DNA from 3 places in the Nesterenkonia sp. AY15 genome. Region 1 is predicted to be linked to each of the others. Evidence: riboswitches for the same ligand, from Rfam matches in the RefSeq annotation. Region 1 holds a riboswitch; each other region holds the start of a gene.

Region 1 (4,036 bases):
CAGCAGGACCGCCACCGGGATGGCGACCCCGATCATCGCGAAGGTCTCCAGCATGGCCTGGTTGATCTCGGGAAGCCGCTCGATGACGAGGTCCATCAGCGCACACCCCCTGCCGAGCCGGCCAGCGCGGCGTGCTCTGACCGACGCGTCTGACCCTGATCCTGAGACTCCGCGTGCTGCGGGGAGCGTCGCGTGGACTGACCCGACTTCTGCTCGCCGGACTCCGACCCATGCGCGGCCGGGCCGCTGCGGTCCAGCCGTATCCCATCGCTGAGCAGGTACTTTCCGATCGAGGTCCGCGGATTGAACCCTTCTCGGCGGAGCTCGCTCGCCGGGAACTCCTCGACGACCCGCCCATCCTCCATCACCGCGACGTTGTCGGCGAGAGCCTTGATGACTTCCATCTCGTGGGTCACGATCACCACGGTGATGCCGAATTCACGGTTCACATCCGCGAGGTACTGCAGCACGGTGGCAGTGGTGAAGGGGTCCAGCGCAGAGGTCGGCTCATCGCAGAGCAGCACCTCAGGCTTGGTCGCCAGTGCCCGAGCGATCGCCACGCGCTGCTTCTGACCACCCGAGAGCTGAGCCGGATACACGGAGGCCTTGTCGGTGATGTCCACGATCTCCAGCGCCTCGGCCGCCCGCCGCAGACGTTCACGGCGGTCCTTGACCCCGGCGAACTTCAGCGACAGCTCGACGTTCTGGGCGACGCTGAGGTTGTTGACCAGGTTGAATCCCTGGAAGATCATGCCGATCTGGTGCCGGGCCCGGCGCAGCGCCGCATCGTCCAAGCCGGTCAGCTCGGTGCCGGCGACGCTGACCTGGCCCGAGGTGGGGCGCTCGAGCAGATTGATGTTGCGCAGCAGCGTGGACTTGCCGGCGCCGGAGAACCCGATGATGCCTTGGATGCTGCCGCGCGGCACCTCGAGGCTGACGTCATCGACCGCGGTCAGCGGCTCGCGGCCGCGGGCGGCAAAGGTCGTCGAGACATGGGACAGGGAAATCAAGGGGCATACTCCATCGGTCCTGGCGTTAGCACCCGGCGGAGGCCGTGAAGCCCTCCGGGTTGCTGCGACGTCTTCGAGCCAGATCTCTCGGTCGCTCTGGATGGTTGAGTGCCTTCACTGTAATGGTGAACGTGGGCAGAAAGTCAAGTCGCGATATGTGTTGCGTTTTGTCTCATTTGCTGAACGCGACATTGATCGGATTCCCCGCCTGGGCGTAGTCTGATCCGCGTACCATCCCGAGCGGCCGAGAGATCTGGCTCGTCGACGCCGCAGCAACCCAGGGAGGGGCACCTTTGCAAGGGTGTCTTTTCGCCGGGTGCTACCGCCAGGATCGATGGGAGTATCCTCTGATGATTTCGCCTGCCTCCACCCTGACCGACTACACCGCAACAACCGCTGCCGGCCCTGCCGAGCCCTCAGACGCCACCTCCGTGGCTGCCGCCAAGCCTGACAGCCGGCAGCAGTACACGTCACTCGATGTCCAGCTCTCCGGCGTCGGCCGCGCCTTCGGATCGCGCACCGTGCTGCGCGACGTCAGCCTGCAGATCGCTCCCGGTGAGGTGCTCGCGATCCTGGGTTCCTCCGGCTGCGGCAAGTCCACGCTGCTGCGCGCCGTCGGTGGTCTCGACACCGGCAGCACCGGCGAGATCCTGATCAACGGTTCCCCGGTGCAGCGCTACGACGAGCGCACCGCGGTCGGATTCCAGGAGCCGCGACTGCTGCCCTGGCGCTCGATCCACAAGAACGTCAGCCTGGGGCTGCCGCGCAGCCTGTCCAAGGCCGAGGGGCGTGAACGCGTGGACGAGCTCCTGGAGCTGGTCGGTCTGCACGACCGCGCGTCGCTGCGACCCCGGGAGATCTCCGGAGGCATGGCGCAGCGCGCGTCGCTGGCCCGGGCACTGGCTCGCCGCCCCGGCGTGCTGCTGCTCGACGAGCCCTTCGGCGCCCTGGACGCGCTCACCCGGCTGAAGATGCAGGACCTGCTGCTGGATCTGCATGCGCAGACCGGCACCACGGTGCTGCTCGTCACCCACGACGTGGATGAGGCGCTGCAGCTGGCAGACCGCGTGCTGCTCCTCGGGCAGGACCCGGCGGACCCCGATCCCGCCGAAGGTGCCACGATCGCCCGACTGCTGAGCGTGCCCGGGCGACGTCCGCGAGATCGCGCCTCCGCGGAGCTTGCCGCTCTGCGCGGGGAGCTCTTCTCCGGCCTCGGCGTCGACTCGCACAGCCACTGACTCGTCCCGGCAGCTGATCCGGCCGACTCCGCTCGTCCTGACCTGACCAGCGGGGCTCCGCCGACGCGGTCCCCGCACTGCCGGATCACCACCTCCGGGGCCCATTCACTGCCTGACCCCACATGCCGAACATGCCAGGAGCCTTCTGCCGCTCCTGCCTGACACGCACGACCATGAACCTCGAACACGATGTCCATCCTTGAAGAACCGAAAGGCCCTCCCCATGCCCAGCACCTCCGCTTCCCGCTCCCCGCGCTCCCGCCGCACCTCCGTCAAAGCTGTCTCCGCAGCCGCCGCCGTCGCGCTGCTCGCCACCGCCTGCGGCGGTGATGGCGGCGAGGACGAGCAGCTGGAGACGCTGAACATCGACTTCGCCACGTACAACCCGCTGAGCCTGATCATCCTGGAGAACGGCTGGCTGGAGGAAGAGCTCGAAGAGCTCGACGTCGACGTGCAGTGGGTGCAGTCCCAGGGCTCGAACCGCGCGAACGAGAACCTGCGCGCGGGCAACATCCACGTGGGCTCCACCGCCGGCTCCGCCGCGCTGCTGAACCGCGCCGTCGGCGCCGACACCCACACGATCATGATCGAGAACCAGCCCGAGTGGTCCGCTCTGGTCACCCAGGAAGGCTCCGACATCGAATCCGTGGAGGATCTCGAGGGAGCTTCCATCGCCGCCACCCTGGCCACCGACCCCTACTTCTTCATGGCGCGCGCGCTGCAGGAGGCCGGGCTGAGCGTGGACGACGTCGAGGTCCAGGCGCTGCAGCACGCCGACGGCCGCCAGGCGCTGGAGAACGGCGACGTCGACGCCTGGGCCGGACTGGATCCGATCATGGCCGGCGCCGAGGCCGAGGGCGCGGAGCTGCTCTACCGCAACGTGGACTTCAACACCTACTCGGTCATCAACGCCACCGGGGACTTCGTGGAGAACCACCCCGATGTGGCCCAGATCGTGGTCAACGTCTACGAGCAGGCCCGCGAATGGGCCAACGAGAACCCCGAGGGAACGGCGGAGATCCTCGCCGAGTACGCCGGGATCGAGCCGGAGATCGCCGAGGCGGTCATCACCGAGCGCACCAACTTCGAGGTGGACCCGGTGCCCGGCGATGACGTCTACGCCGCCATGGAGGCCGCCGGACCGTTCTTCGTGGAGAACGGCGACGTCGACAGCCAGGACGCGGTGGATGAGGCGCTCGAGTCCCTCTTCTACACCGAGTTCGCCGAGAACCGCGAGGCCACCGACGCCGAGGGCACCGAGAACGCCGCAGACGAGGCTGACATCGAGGAGGTCGAAGAGTGACAGACACCGCACTCAGCTCCACGGCGGCACAGCCCGCCGATGGGGCCGCACACTCCCCTGAGCGGCGCACCCGGCGCGGGCTGCCCGGCGGCGGGCTGTTGATCGGCGCCGTCGTCCCTGTGCTGCTGCTGACACTGTGGTGGGTGGTCACCGAGGTCACCGGCACCTTCACCGCGGTCCAGCTGCCTCCCCCGCAGGCGGTCCTCACCGCTGGGATCGGGCTCTTCGAGTCCGGCGACCTCTTCGAACACATGGGAATCTCGCTGCAGCGCGTGCTGATCGGCTTCGCCATCGGCGCCGGGCTCGGCCTGGCGCTGGGTTCGCTGCTCGGGCTGTCCGGACTCGCGGACAAGCTGCTGAACCCCACGGTGGGAGCCTTCCGGGCCGTGCCGTCGCTGGCCTGGGTGCCGCTGCTGCTGCTCTGGGTGGGGATCGGTGAGGACTCCAAGGTCATCCTGATCGCCATCGGCGCGTTCTTCCCGGTG
Region 2 (4,036 bases), on a different contig from region 1:
AGTACTTCCCGCACATGCCGGTCAACTCCGTCGACGCCGCCTGAGGGCACGCACCGGCTGAGCTCCACGGGCGTGTCAAGTCACGCGCCGGGGCAGGTCCGCCGACGGCCAGGGCTGGCAAGCGAGCACCAGCGGCGTAGGCTCGAGCCCATGGTCAGGAGTCACAGCACCGCAGCGATCGAACGGACCACCCGACGGGCCTGGGCGCAGTGGGTCACCGCCCTCGACGACGCCGGAGCTGCTGCCCTCCCGCACCGCGAGATCGTCGGAATCGTCTATGACCATATGCCGATGGACGTGGAGAACCGTGGCTGGTGGGCCCAGAGCGTGGCGGTCGCCTACGAACAACACCGTGACCTGCGCCGCCCGGGGGAGTCTCGTACCGGTGAGTTTCAGGCCTCGGTCTCCAAGACCTATCCGGGTGACATGGACGCCGCGCTGGGGGCATGGGTCGCTCTCGTCGGCGGGCGTGACTCTTTCGGCGGTGTCGCGCTCCAGGGAGAGCCCGGCACCTCCTCCACCGACCGCTGGCGCTACTGGCGCGCCGGGCTGGTCGACGGCTCCCGGGTCGCGGTGACCATCTCGGGGAAGTCCGCAGGGAAGTCCTCGCTCGGCGTCGGACACACCAAGCTGCGCTCGCCCGAGGAGGTCCAACACTGGAAGGTGATCTGGCGGGAGCTGCTGGGCCAGCTCTAGGTGTGACTTCCCCTGACGGGTCGAACGGCAGCAGGCATTGGTGTCGCGAGACCTACAGTGGCGAGGTGTTCTGCGCGGTCACTGGTTCGGTCCGGGAGCCCCACAGCTGGGTCTTCGTGTGGGTCGCCGTCGGAGACTCGGCGAGGAGGACCGCAGCGGCGAAGACACCAAGAGTGATGAGGAAGAGTGCCAGTCCCATCAAACCGTAGATGTTGAGCCATGCTGAGATGTTCATGCTCAGGACCGCGGCGAGACCGGTGACCAGAAGAACGAGTCCGCCGTTTCTGCGCCGCGCCCCATGAAGGGTCAGTCGCCAACTGCCCTGGATCAGCGTGACTAGAACGATGCCTGCGAGATTGGCGATCATGGCGACCCAGACCGGATGGGTTCCGAGGAAGAAGTCCGTGGCACTGAACCCCGAGAGCGCGTACCAGCCGAGTCCCGCGCTGAATCCAGCGAGTAGTGCGGTCAGCGCCGCGGAGCGGGTGGCGAGCGGCCAGAAGAACGCCGCGAGAACCGGAGCGAAGGTAGCGCCGTTGCGCAGAGTCCATGCCATCACATTCCACCAGGCTGACTCCTCGGCGCGCAGGAGACTGAAGATCACCATCAGGACAGTGAGCCCCACCAGCGCGATCCGCGTGTAGCGCACCAGCTCCACCTGGGTCGCTCGGGGACGAAGCGCGCTCCCGAGGTCCCGGCCCAGCGAGGTAGCTCCAGAGAACTGGCAGGGTCCCGCCCAGCCCAGGGCGCAAGCCCAGAGTCCCACGAAGAATACGGCCGCAGCCCAAGCAGGAAGGGAGCCGGCGATGTACTCGGCGATGCCCACCAGGGGCAGCGATGCATCCGGGACCACAATCGAGGCGGCGACGCCGACGACGATTCCGAGAAGGATCAGGGGCATGCCGATGATCGCCGCGAGGAAGAGTCCCTTCTGGCCGTCTTCCGGGCTCCGCGCCGACATCGACATCTGAAAGGCGGCCTGAGCCAGGGGAACATTGACGATGAAGGTGCCGAACCAGGCAACGATCAGCGATATGCCGGCGTTCGAGACATCGAACATCTGTGGCTGCTCCTCAGCCAAGGTCTCGAGACCGCTGGGCCCGGGTGAGACCAGGAACGCCCAGATGCCCACGATGAACATCACGAAGATCATCAGGACATTCATGGTCTGGGAGAATGCGACGGAGCGCATGCCGCCGAAGGTCAGGAAGGCGAGCAGGATGATCGCTGTCAGAGCGATGCACTGCCACAGTGGGATCTCCGTGACCGCGAAGAGGGCGGACGCGAAGGCGATGCTGGTGGCCACTGAATACATCGGAAACGTCAGACCGGTGATCACAGAACTGATGGCCTGGGCTCCGCGGCCGAATCGGTCCCCGATGATGCCGGTGACCGTCACCACGAGCTTCTCTCGCAGGGGCTTGACCAGCAGGAGCGCGATCAGCAAGATCTGCACCGTTTCGGCCACGCCGTACCAGACGGCCGACACACCTGTTCGGTAGCTCAGCTCGACGATCGCGATGTAGGAGGATCCCGAGAACAGTCCCGTGATGCAGAACGCGACGGTCCAAGGGCTGAAACTGCGACCGCTGACGAAGAATCCTCCGTGTCCCGAGCGGCCCACAGCGATGCGGCTTCCGAGTATGAGCCAGGCGGTGTATGCGAGTGCCAGGCCGATCGTCCAGAGTCCGACCGTTGTCATGCGTTCACCCCGGTCACATCTGACGTGGCATCAGCATTGATGATCTCGAAGATCAGACTCCCGACGTTGGGGTCCCCGTCCACCTCGTAGCCCCAGGCATGATTCGCCAGAGCTTCGGCGAGGCCAGGGGAGTTCTTGTGCACGAATGCCCACGCGACTTCCAGGTCGATGTGCGCGTCGCGCAAGAGATTGATCGCGGGGCAGATGTGTTCGGCCCACTGGGCGAAGTCTGTCAGGACAGAGGAGTCCTGTTCGCTGGTCTCTACGACCAGCTGCAACCGGTACACGTAGAAATAGGGTTGCACATCTGCTTGCCCAGCCAACCCGCGAGTGTCCTGACGTGCCAGGGTGTATGTGGAGATGTCGGTGAGGGGCAGGGCCCGCCGATGGGCCAGCTGTTCGACCGCGACGGCGATGCAGCTGCTGACACCGCCGATCAGGTACTCCATCGGTGCGGGGCCCTGATCGCTGCCGCCGCGCACCACAGGCTGGTCAGAGACGAAGCTGAAGTCCCGGACGGTGAGTTCGGTCCGTACTGGGCCCGACCACGTGCCAGCGACCCGCAGAGTCTTCGAAGAGGTGCGCAGGGGCGCCTCGGTGTACCTCGGGTTCAACTTGATCTCTGGTTGGCGAGAACACGCTTCAGGCATGGAAGATTTCACCTTTCATCGTTCCCAGCGGTAGCACCTGCTCACCCTGAAGGGTGGGGTTGCTGCGACGTCGTTGAGCTAGGTCTCTCAGTCGCTCTGGATGATTCGTTGTCTGCTGAAACCTAGAGCTGTCCGACAAAAGATGCAAACCAGTGAACAATTGTTACGTGGGCGCCCGCCGGTTCATTCGTCGCTCCAGACGGTCCTCCCCAGGTCACGCCGGAGGTCCGATTGGTCCCTAGAGGCTCAGAACAGGTGCGGCATCTCGTCGCGAAGCTTGGCATCCAGCAGCGGCGCCATCGATTCGATGTAGTGGTTGGAGAGGTGGCTCTGGTCGTAGTAGACCGCGATGTTGCCGATCACCGCCGGACAGATCTCCTCGGAGCAGAGGTGTTCGGTCATGTCCAGGGTGTAGAGACCATCCGGCAGGTCCGGCTCGGTGAGCGGGTTCGTGTCCTGGTAGCTGATGGGGTCCATTGCGCAGGTCTCGGCGTCCCCGCCCGCGGCGAGGCAGTCGGCCACCGAGTCTTCGCGCCGTGGCGTTCCGCGCATGAGCAGCACCTCGGGGCCGCGGTCCATGATCTGCTGCCACTTCTCCGGGGCCCCCCAGTAGATGTTCTCCGGGGTGCCGTCGGCGGGCACCCGGGTGCCCGCCGTGAACACCAGGTCAGGCTTCCGTTCAGTGATCACGTCGAGCAGGTTGAGGTTCCATTCATGGCACTGATTCTCCTCAGGGTCGGAGCCCGCGGTGAGCACGCACGCGGACTTGTCCGCGATCAGCAGCTCCCAGTTGTTCTCGGCGGCCAGGATCCTCCAAGCATGGTGCCACTGCCCGGCGTGTGAGCCTCCGGTGATCATCACCCTCAGATCCGGTTGGGCGGGCTCTTCAGGGTCTTCACACACCAGTACCTCACCGCGGTTCTCACCGTCGCCGCTCTCCTGTCGGCATCCCCAGTCGTAGTAATCCGGCCGGCTCTGCGCCAGCGTC
Region 3 (4,036 bases), 210 kb from region 1:
GCACCACCGAACCCTCGGTGGAGTTCGCCCCGCCGGAGACGGAAGTCCCAGCCCCGCGGGTGATCAGCGCGAAGCCATGCTCGCAGGAGAGTCGCACCAGCAGTTGGACGTCCTGCGTCGATTCAGCAAAGACCACGGCGAGCGGCGGGTGCACCTGCCAATGCTCCAGCGGCCCCTGGTCGACCGCGTGGGCGTCGAGCTCCGCGGCGTCGGTGGTCAAGGTGCCCGGCGTGAAGGCGCTGCGCAGGGCTGTCAGGACGTCATTGTCGGAGGCACTCATGAAAGGTGAGTCTAGGTCAGGGTTGACCTCCGGATATGGCCTCCGACACACTGAGGCCCAGTTGGAGCCCAGGTTCGGTGAGAGGCCAGTCTGATGTGCACACGTGTGGTCTACCTGGGCGAGCAGGATCGTGTGCTGACGGCCCGTTCCATGGACTGGAACGCCGACCTGGGGACGAATCTGTGGGTCTTCCCCCGGGGGCTGCCGCGCGAGGGAGGAGCCGGGTCGGAGTCGCTGGCCTGGACGTCCCGCTATGGCAGCGTGATCGCCTCCGGCTATGACATCTCGACCACCGATGGGATGAACGAGCGGGGGCTGGTCGCCAATGCCCTGTGGCTGGTCGAGTCGCGCTACCCGGGGCTCGACGATGCCCGGCCGAAGCTCTCCCTCGGCGCCTGGGCCCAGTACGTGCTGGACAGCTTCGCGACCGTGACGGAGGCGGTCGAATCACTCGCCCGTGAAGACTTCGCCGTGGTCACCGCCGGCGTGCCAGGGCAGCCGCGCCAGGCGACCATGCACCTGTCGATCTCGGATGCCTCCGGGGACAGCGCCATCTGTGAGTACCTGGACGGGACGCTGCAGATACACCACGACCGCGCCCACCAGGTCATGACCAATTCACCGCCCTTCGCTCAACAGCTGGCGATCGACACCTACTGGCGCGGCATCGGCGGTACCGTCATGCTCCCGGGCACCAATCGCGCCGCCGACCGCTATGTCCGGGCAAGCTTCTACATCAACGCGGTGCCGCAGGTGGAAGACCGCACCATCGCGACCGCGGCGGTGTTCGGGGTGATCCGCAACGCGTCGGTCCCCTATGGGATCAGCACTCCGGGGCAGCCGAACATCTCCTCGACCCAGTGGCGCACCGTGGCGGACCACAAGGACCGTCGCTACTTCTTCGACTCCGCGCTGCGGCCCAGCGTCATCTGGGTGTCCCTGGACCGACTCGACCTGCGAGAAGGCTCAGGTGTCCGCCGCATGGATCTTGCTGATGGCCCGCCCGACGGCCACGCCGGCGACGTCAGTGATCTCTTCGAGTCCGCGGAGCCGTTCGCGTTCCTCGGGCCGGAGTGACTCGCGGCAGGGTGGCCGAACATGACGAACTGCGAACCCGACCCCTGGCCCGCACTTGCAAGGAAGCATTCCGCGATGCAGACTTGGTCCTAGGTCAAGAGTGCCAGCGCAAAACCCCGGTTTGCTGGCCGGCAACCCTCCAGTTCGCGGTGGGGTGCCCCGGGTGACGACCTGGCTGAAACAGTCAGTGAAGCAATTCACCGACTCACTCAGCAAGCGCGGGCCACACACCAGTGCGGGCCCAACACCCCAGTCCTCAGGACAGGGCCGTACAGGATTCAGCGCCGGAAGCTCGACCACCGGCAGCGACGTTCACATCCGGCCCAGTTCCTGGGCCGCATTGAACGGAGAATCCTTTGAGCAACGAGAACACCTGGCAGTTCGAGACCCAGCAGATCCATGCCGGAGTCGCCCCCGACCCGGTCACCGGAGCACGGGCGCTGCCGATCCAGCAGACCACCTCCTTCGTCTTCCCGGACACCGCCGCCGCCGCGCGCCGCTTCGGACTCGAGGAGATCGCCCCGATCTACTCGCGCATCGGCAACCCCACCGTCCAGGCGGTGGAGGATAAGATCGCCGCCCTCGAAGGCGGAGTCGGGGCGCTCGCCGTCGGCTCCGGACAGGCTGCCACCACGCTGGCGCTGCTGAACATCGCTTCGGCCGGCAGCCACATCGTCGCCTCACCCACCCTCTACGGCGGCACACAGAACCTCTTCAAGCACACCCTGCCGAAGTTCGGCATCGAGGTCTCCTTCGTGGAGGACCCCGATGACCTGGAATCCTGGCGCGCCGCCACCCGGGAGAACACGGTCGCCTTCTTCGGCGAATCCGTGGCGAACCCGCGCGGGGACGTGCTGGACATCGAAGGCGTCGCCTCGGTGGCGCATGAGTTCGGGGCACCGCTGATCATCGACTCCACGCTGACCACCCCATACCTGATCAAGCCGATCGACTTCGGCGCCGACGTCGTCGTGCACTCAGCCACCAAATTCCTCGGCGGCCACGGCACGGCCATCGCCGGGGTGATCGTGGACTCCGGGCGCTTCGACTACTTCGCCCACCCGGAGCGCTTCCCCGGCTTCTCCACCCCGGACGAGAGCTACCACGGGCTGGTCTTCGGCCGGGATCTCGGCGCCGACGGGATCTTCGGGGTCAACCTCTCCTTCATCCTCAAGGCCCGGGTCCAGCTGCTGCGCGACCTCGGTCCGGCACTGTCCCCGCACAACGCCTTCGAGATCAACCTGGGGCTGGAGACCCTCTCGCTGCGGATCGAACGCCATGTCGAGAACGCGCAGAAGGTCGCCGAGTACCTGGAGGCCCATGACGCCGTGCGACGGGTCTACTACTCCGGTCTGCCCTCGAGCCCCTGCTTCGAGCGCGCTCAGAAGTACCTGCCCCGCGGATCCGGGGCGGTGCTGTCCTTCGAGCTCGCCGGAGGAGCAGCCCACGACGCTTCAGGTCAGGCCCGGGCGGGCCAGGCCTTCGTGGACGCGCTGGAGCTGCACTCGCTGGTGGCCAATGTCGGCGACGTCCGCTCCCTGGTGATCCACCCCGCCTCGACCACGCACAGCCAGCTCAGCGACGCCGAGCAGCGCGCCGCCGGAGTCAAGCCCGGACTGGTCCGGCTCTCGGTGGGCCTGGAGCATATCGACGACATCATCGCCGATCTGGACCAGGGCTTCGAGAAGGCCGCCCAGGGCGCTGTGAACGCGGCAGCGGAGGCCGGCGCGGACAATGTGACGAAGCAAGAAACCGCAGCGGCGGTCTGAGGTTAGGGTGATCAGGTGCTGAATGACTTTGGGAACAGGCCCGCCGGTGCGTTGAAGACCGCTGAGGTCGGCGCGTACACCTTCGAGGCCGGCGGGCGGCTGCCCGAAGTCACCCTCGCCTACGAGACCTGGGGCACGCTGAACGAGGACGGCAGCAACGCCGTCCTGGTCGCCCACGCCCTCACCGGTGACTCCCACGTCGCCGCCACCGCGGCGGATGCCTCCGTCGGATGGTGGGAAGGGCTGCTCGGACCGGGCCGCCCGATCGACACCGAGCGCTGGTTCGTGATCGCCCCGGCCATGGTGGGTGGCTGCTACGGCTCCACCGGACCCGCCTCCCTGGATCCCGAGGGGAAGCCCTACGGCTCCCGATTCCCCTTCGTGACCATTCGCGACTCCGTGCATCTCGAAGCCCGGCTGGCTCATGCCCTGGGCATTCGGAAGTTCCACACGGTGATCGGCGGCTCCATGGGAGGCGCCCGGGCGCTGGAATGGGCCGTGACCTACCCGGAGATGGTCGAAGGCGTGGCCGTCTTCGCCTGCGGAGCGGCCTCCACCGCGGAGCAGATCGCCTTCGGCCAGGCCCAGGTGCTGGCTGTGGAGAACGATCCCCATTTCGCCGGCGGCGACTATTACGGCGGCCCGGCGCCGCAGGCCGGGCTGGGACTGGCGCGCCGGATCGCGCACATCACCTACCGCGCGGAGTACGAGCTGGCGGTGCGCTTCGGCCGCTCCGCCCAGGGCATGGAAGACCCCGTCGGCTGGTCCCAGCGCAGGCGCGGGCGCTACCAGGTGGAGTCCTACCTGGACCACCAGGCCGAGAAGCTGCTCCAGCGCTTCGACCCCAACGCCTACATCGTCCTCGCCGAGGCCTTGATGAGCCACGACGTCGGCCGCGGACGCGGGGGAG

What was found. Region 1 has a riboswitch for S-adenosylmethionine ahead of LSI54_RS00285 (methionine ABC transporter ATP-binding protein). Riboswitches for the same ligand answer to the same signal wherever they lie in the genome.
Region 2: it holds a riboswitch for S-adenosylmethionine, as region 1 does, so the genes downstream of both, LSI54_RS12040 (OsmC family protein) here and LSI54_RS00285 (methionine ABC transporter ATP-binding protein) in region 1, are expected to answer to the same signal.
Region 3: it holds a riboswitch for S-adenosylmethionine, as region 1 does, so the genes downstream of both, LSI54_RS01220 (O-acetylhomoserine aminocarboxypropyltransferase/cysteine synthase family protein) here and LSI54_RS00285 (methionine ABC transporter ATP-binding protein) in region 1, are expected to answer to the same signal.

What each region holds. Positions count from the first base shown of each region.
Region 1 covers NZ_JAJOYV010000001.1:59,698-63,733, reverse strand. Annotated here, with positions in the region: gene LSI54_RS00290 (methionine ABC transporter permease) at 1-96, opposite strand, end outside; gene LSI54_RS00285 (methionine ABC transporter ATP-binding protein) at 96-1,010, opposite strand; SAM riboswitch class I at 1,018-1,117, opposite strand; SAM riboswitch class I at 1,239-1,351, shown strand; gene LSI54_RS00280 (ABC transporter ATP-binding protein) at 1,361-2,248, shown strand; gene LSI54_RS00275 (aliphatic sulfonate ABC transporter substrate-binding protein) at 2,472-3,551, shown strand; gene LSI54_RS00270 (ABC transporter permease) at 3,548-4,036, shown strand, end outside.
Region 2 covers NZ_JAJOYV010000010.1:8,426-12,461, reverse strand. Annotated here, with positions in the region: gene LSI54_RS12055 (hypothetical protein) at 1-44, shown strand, start outside; gene LSI54_RS12050 (hypothetical protein) at 151-696, shown strand; gene LSI54_RS12045 (sodium:solute symporter family protein) at 749-2,398, opposite strand; gene LSI54_RS12040 (OsmC family protein) at 2,395-3,048, opposite strand; SAM riboswitch class I at 3,061-3,155, opposite strand; gene LSI54_RS12035 (acyltransferase family protein) at 3,295-4,036, opposite strand, start outside.
Region 3 covers NZ_JAJOYV010000001.1:265,110-269,145, forward strand. Annotated here, with positions in the region: gene LSI54_RS01210 (FAD-binding oxidoreductase) at 1-280, opposite strand, end outside; gene LSI54_RS01215 (linear amide C-N hydrolase) at 374-1,357, shown strand; SAM riboswitch class IV at 1,450-1,582, shown strand; gene LSI54_RS01220 (O-acetylhomoserine aminocarboxypropyltransferase/cysteine synthase family protein) at 1,714-3,126, shown strand; gene metX (homoserine O-acetyltransferase MetX) at 3,142-4,036, shown strand, end outside.